3 regions of the Alkalibacter saccharofermentans DSM 14828 genome follow, and region 3 is predicted to be linked to each of the others. Evidence: predicted binding sites of a transcription regulator. Region 3 holds the regulator's gene; each other region holds the start of a gene.
The links. The regulator LexA, encoded in region 3, represses DNA repair genes until DNA is damaged. The targets are predictions, from matches to a motif close to CNAACANNTGTTNG.

Region 1 (4,276 bases), on a different contig from region 3:
GTAAACTGCTCTTTCATTCTCTTCATAAGCTCATCATACTTTTCATGGTCATAAATACAAAGTTCTACCTCAGCTCCTTTCAAGCTAACTACTTGAGCTATAACGGAAGGCAACGCTTCATTAATGTTTTTGATGTAATTTCGTATTGTCCTAGTGCTTAAGTTCAACTCTTCCGCCAAATCTGAAATTCTGATATTGCCTCTGTTATAAATTTTTAGAATCAACCCTAAAACTCTTCCATCCGCTGGAAATCCCACTTTTTTACCCCCTTGAAATCCTGACCCTGAATCAAGTATACCTTTACAACTGCCATTTATTAATACCGGCTTTTTCCGGTATCAGTTGAAAATGTTGTACTAATGCAAGTGTGGACTATTCTATTTATAATGATATAATTAATCTGAAATCACCTTATAACTATTTTACCCTAAGTAACCTTGCTTGAAATCCTGACCAAGTAAAATACTTAGGAGGTCAATATGAACAACTGGTTAAATTTAGAAGGAAAAGTTGCACTTGTTACGGGAGGGGCTTCGGGAATAGGAAAGGAAATTGCCCTTAATCTCTCACAAAATGGAATGAAGGTTGCTGTTGGAGATTTAAGTTTTACAAATATTTCAGACGATGATTTTGATGGAGATTCTTTTCATTTGATAGAATGCGACGTCACAAATTTAGATAGTGTTAAGAACATGATCACACAAACAATCGAAAGATTTGGAAAAATAGATGTGCTCGTAAACAATGCGGGAATAAACATGCCTAGGCTTTTAGTAGATGTAAAGGGCGAACACCCTGAGTACGAACTTGATGAGCGTAGTTTTGACAAAATGTATCTAGTAAATCAAAAAGGGGCTTTCTTTTGTGGTCAAGCAGCAGCAAAGGAAATGCTAAAAAATAATAGCGGGGTTATAATCAATGTCACATCTGAATGCGGCTTGGAAGGATCGGAAGGGCAAAGTGCTTACGCCGCCACCAAGGCAGCTGTTTATTCCTTTACAAGATCATGGGCCAAAGAATTGGGACGCAGCGGCATAAGGGTTGTAGGTATAGCCCCGGGAATTATCGAAGCCACTGGACTTAGAACATTGGAATATGAAAAAGCTTTAGCTTACACTAGAAACATATCTGTAGAACAACTGCGAAGCGGATATGAATCGACTTCAACTACTCCTCTTGGACGCGCAGGCAAGCTTTCTGAGATTGCGGATGCTGTAGCATTTCTTTCATCGGATAGGGCAGGGTACATACACGGCGTGACATATAATGTAGCCGGAGGCAAAACTAGAGGTTAAATTACTTTAAGCGATCTGCTTTTCAGATCGCTTTTTTATTGCATCTCTCAAATTCTTGAACATATGTTCTTTATCCTCTTTTTCTTTTTACCACCAAATGATATACTTATCTCAATAAAACTTTTACTCAAGGAGCAGTTAAATGGAGCGAGTAATCTTTCTAGTTGATATGAATGCTTTTTACATAAGCTGTGAATCCACCAGAAATCCCAAACTAAAGGAAGGCCCTTCCGCCGTTGCAGGAGACCCTAAAAAAAGAACAGGAATAATCCTTGCTGCCAACTACAAGGCTCGTGCCTTTGGAGTAAAGACAGCTATGTCTGTATACGAAGCTTTAAGGCTATGCCCAAACCTCGTGCTTGTTCCTCCCGACCACTCTTTTTACTCTGAAAAATCTAAAGAAGTTATGAGGCTGCTTTCCTCTTACACTCCGGTAGTCGAAGAAAACAGCATAGACGAAGCTTGGCTGGATCTTACCGGATGCGAAAAGATTTTTGGAAAGCCTATGGACATCGCACAAGAAATCATGTGCAGGATTGAAGAAGAGCTTGATCTATGGTGCTCTATCGGGATATCAAACAATAAATTCCTCTCAAAAATGGCAGCTGAGATGAAAAAGCCCAAAGGAATAACCACCCTTTGGGAAAACGAGATAAAAGACAAGCTTTGGCCTCTGCCTATAGGAAAGATGTATGGCGTAGGACAAAAGACTGCGCAAAAGCTTAATGCCCTAGGCATCAAAACCATTAAGGATGCGGCTTTGGCAGACCCAATGCTTCTCATATCGAATTTTGGAAAATGGGGCGAATCCATCTACAAGCATGCAAATGGCATAGATAATTCTCCAGTTTCTCCTCACGCTCACGAAGACGTAAAAACAGTGGGAAACTCTGTTACATTGTCTAAAAACCTGACGGACTTTGACGAGGCTAGAAAGATAATGCTCCACCTGTCAGACAAAGTGGGCATAAGGGCTAGAAGGCTTAACAAACAAGGCAAAACCGTGCAGATCACCATCAAATATGCAGATTTCAAGACCATAACCAGACAGCTTACCCTGGCTGAAACTTCCTTAACCAAGGACATATATCAAGCAGCTATTCTTCTTCTCGAAAAACACTGGAAAGACAGGCGCCCAGTCAGGCTTCTAGGAGTAGCTCTTGGGGATTTCAAATTAAATGAAGTCTCCAAGCAGATTTCAATGTTTGAATGCATCACTGAAAAACCGGATCCTAAAAAAGACAAGGACTTAAAGCTGGAGGAGGCCGTCGATGCCTTAAGGAATAAATACGGCCTATCTTCATTAAAGCCTGCAGCGCTTATCAAAAAAGACCTGGATGAATGAGGTCACAAAAATATGAATTCAATTTTTATAGTGTTTTGCTATATTTTATGAAAAATTTTTCTTAATGAAATGATTGCTCTGTTTGAAAATTTATAAAGATGACTCTATTATTAATGATTATTTTTAATATCTTAAACTAAATAACATACTCATTTATTGTCATATAATGGAGTTAAATGGCAAAATATAGCAACACCGCATTGTAAAATAAATATAATGGTAGAAAAAAGAATTCGCCTACATGCTAATTCCTTATGTTTAGTCTATACCTAAAATATACTCTTCTAAAATTTTGTTTTATTAAATATTAAATTATATATTGACTTAACATCTACTTTTTAGTATTATTTTTACATGTAGTGCATTTCATTCTTGTTATTTATTTCAAAGAGTATTATGTACTCAATAAAATGTTAGATATATTTTCTATTTAGCGTCTATATATTTTCATTCATAAGCTACCACGAAAATTCAGATTTTCTACATGCGCTATTAATAACGTTAAATTTAATTTATCTGACACAAAAATAGGAGGTCGTTAAAAATATGAAAAAGTTAATATGTGCATTCTTGGTAATAGCAATATTTGTTTCTAGCAATTTCTCGTATGTTCTAGCTTCAAATTTAAGTCAAGAAACAAGTCCCCAATTATTAATTAATTCTGAAAAAACTACTAAAACTACTGAATCTACTGAAGTTTTTTGGGGGGATTATACTTTAGATGGAGTAGACTATAAAATCGAGATAATAACAGACTTGTCCACTAATGAACGTAAAACAACTGTCAGTGATAGCAAAAGTATATCTATCCATCATAGTAAAGACAACTTTATAACTTATAATAATGAAAAAATCTATTTTGAAGTAACAGAAAGTTCTATAAACGAGAATAACCTTTCAAACAATCTATTGTCACCATCCTATGCATCAACCTATATAAACTGGATGCCTATCAGAACAGACTGGTATACTTATAAAGCCAATCAATATATAGGCCAAAGCGCTATCTCTTTTTTATCATCCTTGATATTAACAAGGTTTGGTGGTCCTGCTGGAGTTGCACTCACAGTTGCCTTAACAGTCAAACAATATCATGAGCAAGTTTACGCACTACGCTATAAAAAAGACTGGAAGTTAAAGAAAACTTATTGTGGCGCACAAGGATATTATAATAAATATGCTTATAAGTACTGGCATTATACGATAACAGGTGTATATATACCCAATACATATAATCTAATAGAGCTTTACTAATTATGAAAGCAGGTATCAAAATGTTCGAAAAATTCACAAAATTTGAGTTGCTGTTAATCGGATTAATAATGGTTTTCCTTGCCTTCAACAAGAGCCTGTTGGCAGCCCAGCTGGTCTCTTTGTCATCCCTAGCCTTTTTTACAGGTTCTAATGCTTACCGTGCCAAGAAAAAAGGCGATTCCGGCAGATTTAAATTTATGGCTGGAATATCCTTGTCATTTGCATTGATGCTGGCAGTCGTAGCCATAGGATACCTTTAGTCTGAAAAAAACATATCTAAGTTATTTGCACAAATCCGTTGTCGATTGAAAACAGCGGACTTTTTGATTCTACCAAAATTAGCCCGGGTATGTTAGTATTGAATTTGAGATCATTATTCTAG
Region 2 (4,276 bases), on a different contig from region 3:
GCCCTCTATATACTCGACATCAGGCTTGTTCATCTGCCCGAGAAACTGTCTGGCATAGGAAGACAGAGACTCCACGTATCTTCTTTGTCCCTCCGCATAAATCGTGTCAAAGGCCAGGGAGGATTTCCCCGACCCGCTCAGCCCCGTAAATACTATGAACTTATCCCTTGGCAGAGTTATATTTATATTTTTCAAGTTGTGCTCCTTGGCTCCAACTATGTTTATTCTATCCATTTATTTCTCCTTTCTTCGGACCTTTTCATTTTGGAGCTTCACTATTTGGTCCCTTATCTTGGCAGCTTTTTCAAACTCCAAACTCTCTGCCGCCAACATCATTTCCTCTTGAAGCTCTTCAATGCTTCTATCCCCATACTCCAACACTTCCTTGGTTGTTTGATAGGTCGCTTCGTCTTCTGCAGCTTTTGTAGCCTCTATTACCCCGTGAATCTTTTTAACTATCGACATAGGCGTGATGCCATGTCTTTTATTGTATTCACTCTGTATTTTCCTTCTTCTTTCAGTTTCGTCTATAGCCCTTCTCATGGATGGCGTGATCTTGTCTCCATACATGAGGACTTTCCCATCCACATTTCTCGCAGCTCTACCTATCGTCTGAATCAGAGCCGTTTCTGAGCGCAGGAACCCTTCCTTGTCCGCATCCAAGATCCCTATTAGACCAACTTCCGGAATGTCCAGACCTTCCCGCAGAAGGTTAATGCCGATAAGCACATCAAACTCTCCAAGCCTGAGCTGCCTTATGATCTTTATCCTCTCAAGAGTATCTATATCGGAATGAAGGTACTTCGCCTTGATCCCAACGCTTGTTATATAATCAGACAAATCCTCAGACATCTTTTTGGTAAGTGTCGTAACCAACACTCTTTGACCTTTGTCTATTTTTGCGTTTATCTCGCTTATAAGGTCGTCTATCTGATGTTCGGCAGGCCTTACGAAAATTTCAGGATCCACAAGACCGGTGGGTCTTATTATCTGTTCCACTAGATTTTGGCTCTTTTCGTTTTCATATGGTCCCGGGGTTGCCGTGGTGAATATCATCTGGTTTATCTTGTTTTCGAATTCTTCAAAGTTAAGAGGCCTGTTGTCTAGCGCCGAGGGCAGCCTAAAGCCATAGTCCACCAGGTTCTGTTTTCTAGATCTGTCTCCGGCATACATCCCTCTTACCTGGGGTATTGTTACGTGGGATTCGTCCACTATCAGCAAAAAATCCTCTGGAAAATAATCGATCAAAGTAAATGGCGGGCTGCCCGGCGGCAGACCGGTTATGTGCCTGGAGTAGTTTTCTATTCCGTTGCAAAAACCCATCTCCTTTAGCATCTCCATGTCATAGTTGGTCCTTTGCAAGATCCTTTGGGCTTCCACCAGCTTGTTCTCTTCTATCAGCTGATCGTACCTATCGTTTAATTCCTTTCTTATAGAGTCGACCGCCCTCTTTAAGTTATCCTCAGTAGTCGCATAGTGGGAGGCGGGAAATATAGATATGTGGCTTCTTGTACCTTTTATCTCACCTGTTATTACGTCGATTTCGCTTATCCTGTCTATCTCGTCTCCAAAAAACTCTATGCGAACCGCTTGATCGCTGGATGCAGCAGGAAATATCTCAAGGATGTCTCCCCTGACCCTGAAGGTTCCCCTGGTAAAGCTTATGTCGTTTCTGGCATACTGAATATCCACCAGCTTTCTGATAATTTCATCCCTATCCTTTTCCATTCCCGGTCTTAGCGAAACCACCAGGCCTTCGTAATCTATAGGACTTCCAAGGCCGTATATGCAGGACACGCTGGCTACTATGATTACATCTTTGCGCTCAAAAAGAGCCGCCGTGGCGGAGTGGCGCAGTTTGTCTATTTCATCATTGATGGAAGAATCCTTCTCAATGTACAGATCCGATTGGGGAACGTAGGCTTCAGGCTGGTAATAATCATAGTAGCTAACGAAATACTCAACAGCATTATCCTGAAAAAACGTCTTGAACTCGCTATATAGCTGCGCTGCCAAGGTTTTATTATGAGCCAGTATGAGAGTTGGCTTTTGCACCTGCTCGATTACCTTTGCCATGGTGTAAGTCTTTCCTGAACCAGTTACACCCAGGAGAGTCTGGTACCGTAAATTTTCATTTATGCCACAGCTAAGTTTTTCTATGGCCTTTATCTGGTCTCCTCTGGGTTCAAATTCCGAGGTTACCTTGAATTCATTCATCTCATTCACCTGTTCCTTTTGTTTTCATAAAACGTATGTTCGGTTAGATTATACATTAACATACGTTAAATATCAATTTTAATGATACCCTAAATTCCTTAATAGAAGCATAAAAAAACGAAGCACCCTGGGATGCCTCGCAGTAAATCTAAATTTCGTGTCTTCCTTCAAGGGATTTTGCCAAGGTAACTTCGTCTGCATACTCAAGATCTCCACCTACGGGAATCCCGTGGGCGATTCTAGTTACCTTTATTCCCGAAGGCTTGATAAGCTTTGAGATGTACATGGCCGTAGCCTCCCCTTCAATAGTCGGGTTTGTGGCTATTATTACCTCTTGAACATCTTCCTTTTGAAGTCTTAGGATAAGCTCCTTAATCCTTATATCGTTGGGACCTATTCCGTCCATAGGAGATATTGCCCCCTGGAGAACGTGATATCTCCCTTTGTAATCCCTTGTCCTTTCAATAGCGATTATGTCCTTTGGCTCCTGAACCACACAGATCATCTTTGGGTCCCTTTTTTGGTCCCTGCATATCCTGCATGGATCTTCATCTGTTATATTAAAGCAAACGGTACAGTATCTAATCTTGTTTTTCGCCTCAATAATAGCATTAGCCAATGCCTCAGACTCCTGTTTGGGTACTTTCAACAGGTGCATCGCCAGCCTTTGAGCTGTTTTGTTGCCGATGCCCGGCAATCTCGCCAGCTCATTTATGAGCTTGGACAGGGAATCTGAATAATAGTCCATATTGCACCTCTGTCACGTGGATTTAAAACATTCCCGGCAGGTTCATTCCTCCGGTTATTTTTGCCATTTCAGCACTTACCATTTCTTCTGCTTTTCTCAAAGCTTCGTTGACCGCAGCTAAAACAAGGTCTTCAAGCATTTCTACGTCGTCCTCATCTACTACTTCCGGATTTATCTTAATTGAAACTATCTCTTTTTTACCGGTAGCAACAGCAGTGACCGCTCCGCCTCCTGCAGTGGCTTCAACTTCCCTTTCCTGCACCTCAGCCTGAACCTTTTGCATATCAGCCTGCATCTTCTGCACCTGCTTCATCATATTGTTCATATTTCCCATTCCACCTGGAAATTTATTTCTCGCCATTTTTACTCCTCCTAAAAAATTATTTAAATTCAACCTTGTCTTCACCAAACAAATCCAAAGGAAGCTTGTTTACAAGGTAATCATCCCGTGTCTTTACTTGGATGCTTATCTTCACATCCCTGCCTAATATCTTCTTGGCTGTGCTTTCTATGTAGGCTTTTTCCTCTTCCACTTTCTGGCTGTGAAATTCATCTCCTTGGTTGTAACGGATAATGATTTTATCACCGTCGGCTTTAGCCTTGCCTACTCCTAAGGACATTCCTAAAACCTTTTTGTCCTTGCTTATATATTTTACCACTGAGGCAAAATCTGCATCCTTGCCCGGCTTTGGCCCATCTGATATCTTTTCATGGGCTTGCGGGTCTTTCCTAACGTATCCTGCTTCCTGTTCCCTTGCCACCGGAGCCTGCCTTGCAGGTTTCTCGACCTGGGTAGAACTCGCCTTTATAGTAGATTCTTCCATGGTGCAGAGTCTTACTAGAGTGACCTCCATGAGGATCTTTGGCAATGCGGTAAATTTCAGCTTGTTTTCTCTGTCGGTAAGAACATCTATTATCGAGCTGATCCGCTCCATGGTCTCCATGCTGCTCCCGGCAAGAAGCCCGCTGGACTCGTCTTTTATTTCGATAAGCATATTGGTGTTTTTTGTTATCCCATAGATCAAAACGTCCCTAAATCCGCTTATAAGCTGATGGATAAGCTGAACCATTTCCTTGCCTGCGTTATAGGCGTTGTCCAAATTATCCAGGGCTCTTTTTACATCTCTGTCCAAAACAGCCTCAATCATCGAATATACAATCTCATTGTCGGTGATGCCCAGAATGGACTTTACCTCTTCATACTCTATCAGGTCGTCTTTGCTGATTGACATACACTGATCGAGGATGCTAAGAGCATCTCTCATTGCTCCGTCGGCATTCCTGGCAATTAGCTTCAGGGCCGCATCTTCT
Region 3 (4,276 bases):
TTCGAAGAAAAGGGTGGCGAGTATCTGTATTCTATGCTTGAATCTGTAGATCCTGAATCGGCTAAGTCAATACATCCTAATAACGTTAAAAGAGTCATGAGAGCTCTGGAGGTGTATATGGTTTCAGGAGTCAAAAAGAGCATCCAGGACGAGGAGTCGCAAAAAAATGAAACCCCTTACGAACCTGTAATGATCGGTCTCAATATGGATAGGGAACTCCTATATGATAGGATCGACAAGAGAGTAGATATTATGCTTGAACAAGGATTGGTTGCAGAGGTAAGAGGGCTTATAGAAATGGGTTATTCAAAGGATTTGGTCAGCATGCAGGGGCTTGGCTACAAGGAAATTGTCAAGTACCTGTCGGGAGAGTGGTCTTATGAACATTCAGTGTACATCTTGAAGAGGGATACAAGAAGGTTCGCTAAAAGACAGCTTACCTGGTTCAGGAGATATGATGAAATAAAGTGGTTTTACATAGACGCCTATGAAGACAAAGAGGCTTTGTATGCTGACGTATTTGATTATCTGAATGAAAGGAACATTATATAGATGCAGATTAAAGAGGCTATGTACGAAAAGTTCGGCATTGATGAAAAAATACTGGAATTATGCAGGAGAGAAGAAAAAAGCCTTAAGGACATATTTGAGAAGGTAAAGGAAATTTGCGAATATAATCAGCTAAAGGTAATACGAGCCATGCAGAAACATAATCTAAGTGACAGGCACTTTAATGTGTCTACAGGCTACGGCTATGACGATGAAGGCAGGGATGTCTTGGAGAAAATCTATGCCGAGGTATTCAATGCGGAAGATGCCTTGGTCAGGCCGCAGATAATATCGGGAACCCATGCTATATCCCTATGTCTTTACGGAGTACTCCGCCCAGGAGATGAGCTTCTTTCTATTACGGGCTCCCCATACGATACGGTGAGGACTATTATCGATGGGAAGGGAAAAAACTACGGAACACTTAAGGATTATGGAGTAAAGTATGCCCAAATAGATCTTTGTCGGAAGGGCATAGATCTAAAAAAAGTGCTGGAAGCATTGAGGGATGAAACCAAGCTTGTATATATTCAAAGATCTACCGGATATGGCTGGAGGAAGGCTTTGACGATAGAGGAAATCAAGGAAGCTATCTTGGCAATGAAAAAAGCTAAGCCCAACGTAGCAGTGATGGTGGACAATTGTTACGGGGAGTTTCTGGATATCCTGGAGCCTACAGACGTAGGAGCAGATTTAGTGGCTGGATCCCTCATAAAGAATCCCGGAGGAGGCATAAGCCCTATGGGAGGATATGTAGCAGGAAAAAAAGCTCTTGTTTACCTTGCGGCATGCAGGCTGTCCGCTCCGGGGATAGCGAAAGAAACAGGAGCTACCCTTGGCATAAACAGAACATATTTGCAAGGTCTTTTTCTGGCGCCCCATATAGTAGGGGAATCTATTAAAACTGCGATTCTAGCTGCCGGGGTATTTAAAAGGCTAGGATACGAAGTTTGCCCTCTCCCTCAAGATGAGAGAAGCGATATAATCCAATCCATTAAGTTTGGTTCAAAGGAAATGGTTGAGGTGTTTTGCAGAGCAGTTCAAAGCGCTGCTCCCGTAGACTCTTTTGTAACCCCGGAGGCATGGGACATGCCAGGGTACAGCGATCAGGTCATAATGGCTGCAGGTGCATTTATTCAGGGATCTTCCATCGAGTTAAGTGCTGATGCCCCTATGAGAGAACCTTATATCGCATATCTGCAGGGAGGCCTTACCCACGAACATGGAAGGCTGGGAATATATATGGCGTTGAAAGAGCTTGGGGACAAAGGCTTTTTGAGTTTTTAACAAATCAACACGACTTCAAAAAGTCGTGTTGATTTGTTAATACAGTGTATGAACTTACATTTTTCTGATTACACCTGAAACCTTGCCAAGTATGCGAACATCATCTAGGATTATAGGATCCATTGCGGAATTTTCAGGTTGAAGCCTAATGTGGTTTTTTTCTTTGAAGAACCTTTTGACCGTAGCTTCCTCTTCGTCTACCAGGGCAACTACGATGTCCCCGTTTGAAGCAGTGTTCTTTTTTTCTACTATTACATAATCTCCATCCAAAATTCCAGCTTCTATCATGCTGTCTCCTTTAATGGATAGAATGAAGCATTCATTTTTTCCAACAAAATCGACGGGTAGCGGAAAAGAATCCTCTATGTTTTCAAATGCCAAAATCGGTTCTCCGGCAGTTACTCTCCCCACAACGGGGATGTTTACCATTTCTTTGGCGTTTGGAGGCAAATTATCGGACAGCCTTCCCATTATTTCTATAGCTCTTGGCAGGGTCGGGTCTCGTCGGATATACCCTTTTTTTTCTAGTTTGGATAAGTGGCCATGTACGGTTGAAGTGCTTTTTAAGCCCACTGCCAGGCATATTTCCCTAACGGAAGGCGGGTATCCCTTCTTGTTGACTTCAGCTACGATGTATTCCAGTATTTCATTTTGCTTTTGACTTAAATCTTCATACATGATATCTCCTCCGTTTCCATATTTATTATAGCACAGGAAAAGACCTAGTACAAACAAATGTTCGAAAAAAGTTGACAGAGAACAAGCGTTCTGTTATATTAAAAATAGAACAAACGTTCTAGGAGGCGAATAAAATGAGCATTGCAGGTAAAAGGATAAAGGTAGTAGATGAAAAAAGGCTGGCGTTGGCGGTTTCCGTTATCATTTTCTTTATGTTGCTTCTATCAACAGGGCTGGCTCAGATCGTAAAAGGAGATGAAATGCCCGTATATGGAACCTACATAGTCAAAGAAGGAGACACTCTTTGGGCTATTGCAAAGGACTACGGTTCCGATAAAATAGATATTCGAGATATCGTGTACGAAATATCCATACACAACGGAATTTTAGGAAATGATCATATATATCCCAACCAGCGGCTGGAAATACCTTTAAGATGATAAAAAACATCTCCCTATTAAATTTATGCGTGAACTTATTCCATCAGGGTAAATATATAGTAGATTAAATTTAGGGAGGTATAATACATGAAGAAAATATTAATACCTGTGGATGGATCGGAGTATTCTGAAAAGGCGATGAAAAGTGGAAAAGAACTGGCCGAGGCTTTTGGCAGCGTTGTGGTTCTAGTCCATGTTAAAGACGTGAGGTTTCCACTGTATCCATATGAGCCGGGAAATGTAGTTGATATGGGCTCGACTCTTCAACAGCTGGTTGATGCTGCAGGAACACACTCCCAAAATATACTAGATAAGTCAAAAGCGTTTTTTGCTGATATGACTGACAAGGTTGAAACCATAGAGCTGGAGGGAGACCCCGCCAATAGACTTATTAAATTTGTAAACGAAAATGATGATATCGATCTTATAATTATGGGTTCGGTGGGCATAAGCGGAGGGATCCAGAGCTTTATTTTAGGAAGCGTGACAAATAAAGTTCTGCACCACATAAAAAAACCGGTTTTAGTGGTCAGGTAATTTAATGCATTTAAAAAAGGTCGACGCTGAGCGTCGGCCTTTTTATAGATACAGGGATGATTTTTCATTTAGGTACTCTCTGACTTCTGCCGTATTTCCCTCAAAAACTATGTTTTCTCGCTTGTTGTCGATTTGATATTTATACATTGGATCGTAATACTCTTTCAATAGTATACCAGCCCATACCATGTGCAGGGTAAGATCTCCAGTGTTTTTCTGCGACAGTAAAGCATCTTCGAATGCTTTGGATGCCCTAGCGTAGCATTCGCCTCCAAGGCGTTTCTTTATTTTAGCCAAACTGTTGGAAATGACAGATGCCCATTTATCAAGACCGCAACCTTCCATAGAGGCTTTTTCGTATTCTAATTGAGATTTAATCACGTATTCATCGAAAATATTTTCAAGCCTTATATCAAAGTCAACATGGACAAGAACCAGTTCTCCCAATTTAAAGTATGCATGAAGCTCTTTAGGTATATAGCTTCTGCCTATATTGCGTCCTTCATCTTCCAGAAGCATGTATTTATAGGCTTTTGAGCTGTGCTGGATCACTCTGTAGGCAAGATTGTTTTCAAAATTAATTTGAGTGGGCTGGGTGTTGACTTGGTTGCCAAAGGATGAGCCTCGGTGGTTTGCCAGACCTTCCAAGTCCACAGTGGCGTCAAACTCCAAAAGAAGGTCTGTCTTTCCCGAACCTGTATATCCGGTTAATACCAAGGGTGAAGATGATATGTTGTCTGGTGCTAAGGCATCTATCAGAAAGTTTCTAAAGGCTTTGTAGCCTC

Region 1: the regulator LexA is predicted to act here: its motif matches at 1,352-1,365, upstream of BUB93_RS05585 (DNA polymerase IV).
Region 2: the regulator LexA is predicted to act here: its motif matches at 2,246-2,259, upstream of uvrB (excinuclease ABC subunit UvrB).

Annotation. Positions count from the first base shown of each region.
Region 1 covers NZ_FQTU01000006.1:79,102-83,377, forward strand. Annotated here, with positions in the region: gene BUB93_RS05575 (BglG family transcription antiterminator) at 1-257, opposite strand, end outside; gene BUB93_RS05580 (SDR family oxidoreductase) at 480-1,295, shown strand; gene BUB93_RS05585 (DNA polymerase IV) at 1,438-2,640, shown strand; gene BUB93_RS05590 (hypothetical protein) at 3,187-3,894, shown strand; gene BUB93_RS05595 (hypothetical protein) at 3,915-4,154, shown strand.
Region 2 covers NZ_FQTU01000004.1:146,473-150,748, forward strand. Annotated here, with positions in the region: gene uvrA (excinuclease ABC subunit UvrA) at 1-234, opposite strand, end outside; gene uvrB (excinuclease ABC subunit UvrB) at 235-2,217, opposite strand; gene recR (recombination mediator RecR) at 2,366-2,965, opposite strand; gene BUB93_RS04540 (YbaB/EbfC family nucleoid-associated protein) at 2,988-3,326, opposite strand; gene dnaX (DNA polymerase III subunit gamma/tau) at 3,346-4,276, opposite strand, start outside.
Region 3 covers NZ_FQTU01000015.1:43,174-47,449, reverse strand. Annotated here, with positions in the region: gene miaA (tRNA (adenosine(37)-N6)-dimethylallyltransferase MiaA) at 1-552, shown strand, start outside; gene BUB93_RS09640 (methionine gamma-lyase family protein) at 553-1,836, shown strand; gene lexA (transcriptional repressor LexA) at 1,891-2,514, opposite strand; gene BUB93_RS09630 (LysM peptidoglycan-binding domain-containing protein) at 2,649-2,954, shown strand; gene BUB93_RS09625 (universal stress protein) at 3,042-3,491, shown strand; gene mnmH (tRNA 2-selenouridine(34) synthase MnmH) at 3,534-4,276, opposite strand, start outside.